Regions from separate parts of the Arthrobacter sp. P1_H7 genome, predicted to be linked through region 1. Evidence: riboswitches for the same ligand, from Rfam matches in the RefSeq annotation. Region 1 holds a riboswitch; the other holds the start of a gene.

Region 1 (3,807 bases):
AGCGCCGGCTGGCCGGCGTACATCAGGGAGTGGAACAGCAGGCCGATGGTGATCGCAGCGAGGATGACGAAGTCGTTCTTGGTGTCCATCATCGGGAAGGCGAAGAAGCCCCACGTGCCGCCGAGGATGGCGCCGGCCATGTAGACGGGCTTGCGGCCGACGTTGTCCGAGAGCCTGCCGACCATCGGGATCACGGCGAAGTGGATGAAGTGTGCCACGAGCAGCAGCAGCAGGATCCGCGAGGTGTCCGTCTGGACGACGACCTTCAGGTACGTGATCGAGAAGGTGACCACGAGGTAGTAGAGGATGTTCTCGGCGAAGCGCAGGCCCATCGCGGTGAAGACGCCCCGCGGGTAGCGGCGGAAGACTTCGGCCACGCCGTAGCCCTTGTTCTCGACTTCGACTTCCTTTTGGGCCTCCAGGAAGATGGGGGCGTCCTGGACCTTGGTGCGGATGTAGTAGCCGACCAGCACAATCACGGCGGAGAGCCAGAAGGCGACGCGCCAGCCCCAGCTGAGGAAGTCGGCGGAGGACAGCACGGAGGACAGCGTGAACAGCACGGCGGTGGCGAGCAGGTTGCCGAGCGGAACGGCCGACTGCGGCCAGCTGGACCAGAACCCGCGGGACTTGCTGGGGCTGTGCTCGGCGACGAGCAGGACGGCGCCGCCCCATTCACCGCCGACAGCGAAGCCCTGGGCAAAGCGCAGGAAGACCAGCAGCGCCGGGGCCCAGTAGCCGATCTGCGCGAAGGTGGGCAGGCAGCCCATCAGGAAGGTGGAAACGCCCACCAGGAGGATGCTGACCTGGAGCAGCTGCTTGCGGCCGAACTTGTCGCCGAAGTGGCCGAAGACGATGCCGCCGATCGGGCGGGCGACGAATCCGACGGCGTAGGTCAGGAACGCGGCGATAATGCCGTCGAGTTCCGTGCCCGAATTGGGGAAGAACGTTTTGCCGAACACCAGGGTGGCGGCGGAGGCGTAGAGGAAGAATTCATACCACTCAACCACCGTGCCGGCCATGGAGGCCGTTACTACCTTCTTCAGGCCGGACGTTTGGACGTCCGGCTCATCTGCGCGCGTTGTCGCGGCGTTTTCCGTGCTCATGAGAACTCCTTCGGTGTCGCCTTCGACACCCTGCGGACCATTGGACTGAGGACGCCCGTGATGTAGGGCACATGGCGTCATTCCCCATGAGTATGGACGCTCCCGCGCTGAGCCTCAACGGCCATTAGTGCAGAGCGCATCTGCAAAAATGCACAAGCAGGCGGGCCTAGTGGCCGAAGAAGGCCTCCCGGAGCTGGCCGCTGAGCTGGCCGATTTCGGTCAGGAAGCCGTCGTGGCCGATCGGCGCTTCGATGATGTGCAGTTCCGCTCCGCCCGGCAGGGCCTCGGCCAGCTGGCGGGACTGGGCCGGGAAGTACAGGCGGTCCGAGTCCACCGCCGCCACGAGGAACTCTGCGGTGGCCGGGGCCAGGGCCTCCGCGAGGCTGCCGCGCCCGCGGCAGACATCATGGCTCATGAGGGCTTCGGTTATGGCGATGTAGCTGTTGGCATCGAAGCGCCGGACCAGCTTGCTGCCCTGGTGGTCCAGGTAGCTTTCCACCTGGTAGCGCCCGCGTCCGGCCAGCGATCCGGCTTCCAGGGGCGTCTCCGACTCCTGGGCGTTCCGGCCAAACCGGCCGTCCAGTTCGGCCGCAGAGCGGTAGGTGATGTGCGCGATGCGGCGGGCGAGGGCGAGCCCAGCCTCGGGTTCGTGGCCGCCGTAGTAGTTCCCGCCGTTGAAGTGGGGATCCTGGCGGATGGCCAGCGTCTGGGCCTGCGCAAAGGCAATCTGTTCGGCCGTGCTGCTGGGGCCGACGGAAATCACGGCGCAGCGCCGGACCCGGCTGGGGTACGTGACGGCCCATTCAAGGGCGCGCGCGCCGCCAAGCGAGCCGCCCACCACGGCGTACCAGCAACCGATGCCCAGGGCGTCGGCCAGCCGCGCCTCGGCAGCGGTGGTGTCGCGCAGGGTGACGAGCGGGAAGCGCGATCCCCAGGGGCGCCCGTCGGGGGCCGGGGTGGAGGGTCCCGTGGAACCGTAGCAGCCGCCGAGGATGTTGATCGAGATGACGAAATACTTGTCCGTGTCCACGGGCGCTCCGGGTCCGGCGAGCTGTTCCCACCAGCCGGGTTCCCCGCTTTCGCCGCGGGTCACATGCGTGTCGCCGGTCAGGGCGTGTTCAATGAGGACGGCGTTGGTGGCGTCAGCGTTCAGGGTCCCCCACGTCTCGTAGGCGAGGACCACATCCGGCAGCAGAATCCCGGATTCGAGCTGCAGATCACCGATCCTGACGAACTGGACGGTCCCGTCCGGGGTCCGGGATGGTTTGGTTTCGGGTACACCCGTGCGGGTGACGGCAATCGTCATGTGAGGACCTATCTTCGCGCTTGCCTGCCGTCAGCTGACCGGCAGGCCAGGTCTTCACCCGGGGCACCCCGCCGCAAAAGGAGGGTTGCCGGCCAGCAAGCCGGGGCTGTCGCTGGCACTCATGACCTGATACGAGTCTACGAAACACGGTGCGGAAATCACGAAGATTGTGACTTCCATGTGACAGCCCCCTGGCCGGCCGCCCCTTGCGGGGAGGCCGGCCGGGGTGACTATGCGGACTTGGCCGAGCGGAATCCGGCGTCGAGGTCCGCGAGGATGTCGTCGATGTGCTCCAGTCCCACCGACAGCCGCACCATCCCGGGGTTCACCCCGGCGATCGTCTGCTGTTCGGGCGAGAGCTGGCTGTGGGTGGTCGACGCCGGGTGGATCACCAGGGACCGGACATCGCCGATGTTCGCGACGTGCGAGTGCAGTTCGAGGGCATCGACGAACCGCTTGCCGGCCTCCGCTCCCCCGGCGATGTTGAACGCCACGACGGCGCCGGTCCCCTTGGGCCCATACTTGCGGCCGCGCTCGTACCAGGGGCTGGAGGGCAGCCCGGCGTAGGCGACCGATTCGACGTCGTCCCGCCCCTCCAGCCATTGCGCCACCTTGGTGGCGTTGGCCACGTGGCGCTCCACGCGCAGGCTCAGCGTTTCGATGCCTTGGGCGATGAGGAAGGCGTTGAACGGGGACACCGCGGAGCCGAGGTCGCGCAGTAGCTGGACCCGGGTCTTGAGGATGTAGGAAAGATTCGCGCCCAGTGCGCCGTCGGCGCCGAGGTCGCGCGCGTAGACCAGGCCGTTGTACGTGGGGTCCGGGGTGTTGAAGCCGGGGAACCGCTCCGGGTCCTTCCCGAAGTCGAAGTTGCCGGAGTCCACGATCACGCCGGCGATTGCGGCGCCGTGCCCGCCGAGGTACTTGGTGGCGGAATGGACCACGATGTCCGCGCCCCACTCGATCGGCCGGATCAGGTAGGGGGTGGAGAGCGTGTTGTCGACGACCAGCGGCACGCCGGCCTCGTGCGCCACGCGGGAGACGCCCTCGATGTCCAGCACGTCCTGGCGGGGGTTGGAGACCACTTCGCCGAAGAACAGCTTGGTGTTGGGCTGGACGGCGTCCCGCCACTGGTCCAAGTTGTCCGGGTCCGCCACGAAGGTCACGGAGATGCCGAACTTCTTCAGCGTGTGGGCGAGCAGGTTGTAGGTTCCGCCGTAGAGACTGGGGCTGGCCACCACGTGGTCCCCGGCCTCGGCGATATTGAGGATCGCGAACGTCTCGGCGGCCTGGCCGGAGCTGAGCAGCAGGGCCGCGAGGCCGCCTTCGAGGCTGGCCACGCGCTGTTCGACGGCGTCCTGGGTGGGGTTGCCGATCCGGGTGTAGATGGGCGCGAGTTCG
Region 2 (3,807 bases), on a different contig from region 1:
TATTTCGACGCGCGGCTGTGCCGTCAGCATCCCACCGTGGAGATCCGGGTCGCGGATGTCTGCCTGCGGGCCGAGGACGCTGCCCTCATTGCCGTGCTGGTGCGCGCCCTCGTGGAGTCGGCGGCGCGGGAATGGAACGACGGCGTCGATCCCGCCCCCGTGCCCACACTGCTGCTGCGGATGGCCGCCTGGCAGGCCAGCAATTGCGGACTGCGCGGGGAGCTCCTGGACTTCGGAACCTTCACCCCTGCCCCGGCCGCGGACGTGGTCAGGGCGCTCGTGGACTTCGTGGCCCCGGTGCTTGAGGAGCAGGGCGAGCTGGAGCTGGCGCGCGAGGGCGTCGAGCGGATTCTGGCAGAGGGCACCGGTTCGCAGCTGCAGCGCGGCCCGTTCCGGGCCGGTGGCCTGCCCGCCGTCGTCGAGCGGGCCATCGAACTGACCACCGAGGGGCCCGTCACCGAAGGGCCGGCCGATAATCGTTCGCCCCTGGGCCGGTTGCGCCCGGCCTGACCGGGAGCCGGCACCCGGGGAAGTACACCTAGACCTGCTTGAGTGCCTGGCCGAGGTCGCGGATGAGGTCCTCGACGTCCTCCAGGCCCACCGAAAGCCGGACCACACCGTCGCTGAGCCCGATCGCCGCGCGGCCTTCCGGACCCATCGCGCGGTGCGTGGTGGTGGCCGGGTGCGTGATGAGCGTCTTGGCGTCGCCGAGGTTGTTGGAGATGTCGATGATCCGCAGCGCGTCCAGGAGTGCGAACGCGGCCTGCTTCGCCGTGCGGCCGGGGGAGGGCTGCAGTTCCAGGGTGAGTACCGTCCCGCCGGCCTTCATCTGCTGCACCGCCAGCCGGTACTGCGGGTGGGACGGCAGCAGCGGGTACTTTACCCAGCCGACCGCAGGCTGTCCCTCGAGCCATTCGGCCAGGCGCAGCGCCGAGGCCGAGGAATGGTTGACGCGCAAGGCCATGGTCTCCAGGCCCTTGGTGAGCACCCAGGCATTGAACGCCGAAAGCGCCGGACCGGTGTGCCGCATGAGCTGTTTGACGGGCCCGTCGATGAATTCCCTGGTGCCCAGGATGGCCCCGCCCAGGACCCGGCCCTGGCCGTCGATGTGCTTGGTGCCGGAGTAGACCACCACGTCCGCGCCGAGGTCGCCGCAGCGCTGCAGCAGCGGGGTGGCGAAGACGTTGTCTACCACCACCGTGGCGCCGGCCGCATGCGCCAGTTTGCTCACGGCGGCGATGTCCACGATTTCCTGCATGGGGTTCGACGGCGACTCGAAGAACACCGCGGTGGTCGGCTCGGACAGCGCGGCTTGCCACTGCCCCAGGTCCGGGCCGTCCACGAAGACCGTCTCGACACCCCAGCGCGGCAGGATCTCGTTGAGGATCACGAAGCACGAGCCGAACAGCGAGCGGGCCGCGACCACCCGGTCCCCGGCCGCCAACAGCGCGCCCAGGGCGGTGAAGACGGCGGACATGCCGGACGCCGTCGCAAAACACGCCTCCGTTCCCTCGAGCAGCCGGAGCCGCTCCTGGAAGGTGGCGACGGAGGGGTTGCCGTAGCGGGAGTAGACGAAGCGCTCGTCCTCCCCGGTGAAGGCGCGCTCGGCGGCGGCCGCGGACTCGTAGACGAATCCTGAGTTGAGGAAGATCGGCTCGGTGGTTTCCTGGAAGCCGGTGCGGTCAAGGCCGCCGCGGACAGCCTGGGTGTCGGCCGCCCAGCCGGCGGCGTCGGGATTGAAAGTCACTTAAATCTTTCCGAGGTTGGTGGGCAGGCCGCGGTTCTTCCAGCCGTTGACGGTGCGTTCGCCGAAGCGGTCGGTCTCGCCTTCGAAGCCCTCGAGGACGTTGTACGAGGTGTAGCCGGCGGCCGTCGCGGCCGTCGCGGCGGCGATCGACCGGGCACCGGAGCGGCAAAGGAACACCAGCTCGACGGCGATGTCCTCCGGCGCCTGCTGCCTTAGCTGTTCCACGAAGTGCGGGTTCGGCGTGCCGCCGGCGAGGTTCCACTGGATGAAGAGCGGATCGTTGCGGCTTTCGCCCGCGGCCGCGGTGTCCGGGATGCCGATGTTGGCCCATTCGCCCTCGGTTCGGACATCCACCAGGATGGCTCCGGCCTCCAGCTTGGCCCACGCCTGATCCGGGCTGAGGTCTCCGGCGTAGCTCATGCGTGGCCCGCGAAGGCCCCGTCGGCGCCAAACTCGTCGGCGTCGAGCTCATCAACCGCATTGGCCACGGCGGCGTCCGCACTTGCAATCGCGGCGGGCAGGACCAGCGCCTGCGCCACGATCACGGTGCTTCCGTTGAAGCTGGCGGCGGGGCTTCCGTGCAGCACATAGCCCTCGGCCAGGGCGGCTGACACCCGCTCGCAAAAGGCGCGGTCATCCGCGCCGGTGAACAGGCGGTAGGCCAGTCTTTCCTCGCCGGCAGGTGGTGCACTGGGTGCAGTGCTGGGGGCTGCGGCGGGGACTGTACTGGTGGCTGTTGTGGGTATTGACGTGTCGGTCACGACGGATCTCCTCTTTCACGCTTGCAGCTCGAATTCTCGATTGCCGAGTATTCACCTGAGGCACCCCGCCGCGAAAGGGAGGGTTGCCGACCGGCCAGTCAGGGCTTGGCACCGGTTCTCATTACTCCCCAAAAACGTAACACCTGCGACGCCGGCCCGCACCGCCGCCGTCGTCATGTTCCGTAACCGGGCCGTGGCCCGGGCGAGTAGTGGCGGGCTCCAGTTTCGGGTACTGCCCACTCGTGTCTGCCGGGACGTTTCGCCGTCTACTGGGGGGATTAGGTCCGACGCGTCGGCCGGCGCTGCAGGTGATTCTGGCAGTTTGTGAATCGAGCAGTCCGTGAAACGACTCGTCTGTCCATCAACAGGCTGTCTGAGAATCGGTGGCTGGAACGGTCGGAGCCGCAGCCGCGGTCCGGCCGGTGACGGCGGAATGGAGCAATAGTGGACCCGCGCATACTCGTTACCGGGATTACAAGCGCCGCCGGACGGGCCGTCGCGGCCCAGCTCGAAGCCCGGGGCCTCCCGTACCTCGGCTCCGATGCCCGCGCCGACACCCGTCAGGCCGGGGAGGCTCCCGCCGCCGCCGCGGTCAGGCTCCTGCCGGCGACGGACCCGGACATGATCCTGGACCTGCGCCGGCTGGTGGACCGCGAAGCCATCAACGTCATCATTCCGACCCTCACCGTGGAACTCCCGGTCCTGGCCGCGGCCCGCGCCGGATTCGCCCAGGACGTGCGGATCATCGTGGGTGATCCTGCCGCGGTGGCCCTCGCCAACGATCAGCTTTTCACCACCTGGGCGCTGCAGGCAGCCGGCATTCCGGTGCCCCGGTTCGCGGTTCCGGGCGACCTCGCCGCCGCGCCGGCATCCCTCGCCGGCCTCAGCGGCCCCGTGGTGGTCAAGCCGCGGGTCTTCAAAGGCTCCCATGGTGTCCACCTGCTGGCCGGAACCGCCTCTGTTAGCTGGAAGAACATGCCGGCGGGGCAACTGGTCCAGGAATTTATCCCGGGCGCCGACTACGTGTGCCTGGTGTTCGGCACCCCGGCACGCAACGCGATGGCCCCGGTGGCGGTGGTCCTCGAGAAGACCAGGACTCCGTATGGACGCGCCGGCAGCGACGAAGTCAGCCGGAGGGTGCCGGCGAATCAGGCCGGGGATGTGCGCAAGCTGGGTCTGGCCGCCGTCCGCACGCTCGGGCTGACCGGGCCGGTCCAGGTCCAGATCCGCCGCCGAACCGACGGAACGCCCGTGGTGCTGGGTGTCTGCGCGACCCTGGGCGAGAACAGCACGTGGGCC

Evidence for each region. Region 1 has a riboswitch for S-adenosylmethionine ahead of metX (homoserine O-acetyltransferase MetX). Riboswitches for the same ligand answer to the same signal wherever they lie in the genome.
Region 2: another riboswitch for S-adenosylmethionine. It lies ahead of AC1DXI_RS11885 (DUF1737 domain-containing protein); the one in region 1 lies ahead of metX (homoserine O-acetyltransferase MetX).

Annotation. Positions count from the first base shown of each region.
Region 1 covers NZ_JBFUCO010000002.1:294,948-298,754, reverse strand. Annotated here, with positions in the region: gene AC1DXI_RS02040 (MFS transporter) at 1-1,103, opposite strand, end outside; gene metX (homoserine O-acetyltransferase MetX) at 1,270-2,409, opposite strand; SAM riboswitch class IV at 2,421-2,536, opposite strand; gene AC1DXI_RS02030 (bifunctional o-acetylhomoserine/o-acetylserine sulfhydrylase) at 2,640-3,807, opposite strand, start outside.
Region 2 covers NZ_JBFUCO010000010.1:209,678-213,484, reverse strand. Annotated here, with positions in the region: gene AC1DXI_RS11900 (glutamate--cysteine ligase 2) at 1-510, shown strand, start outside; gene AC1DXI_RS11895 (O-succinylhomoserine sulfhydrylase) at 539-1,747, opposite strand; gene AC1DXI_RS11890 (rhodanese-like domain-containing protein) at 1,748-2,167, opposite strand; gene AC1DXI_RS11885 (DUF1737 domain-containing protein) at 2,164-2,412, opposite strand; SAM riboswitch class IV at 2,521-2,634, opposite strand; gene AC1DXI_RS11880 (ATP-grasp domain-containing protein) at 2,953-3,807, shown strand, end outside.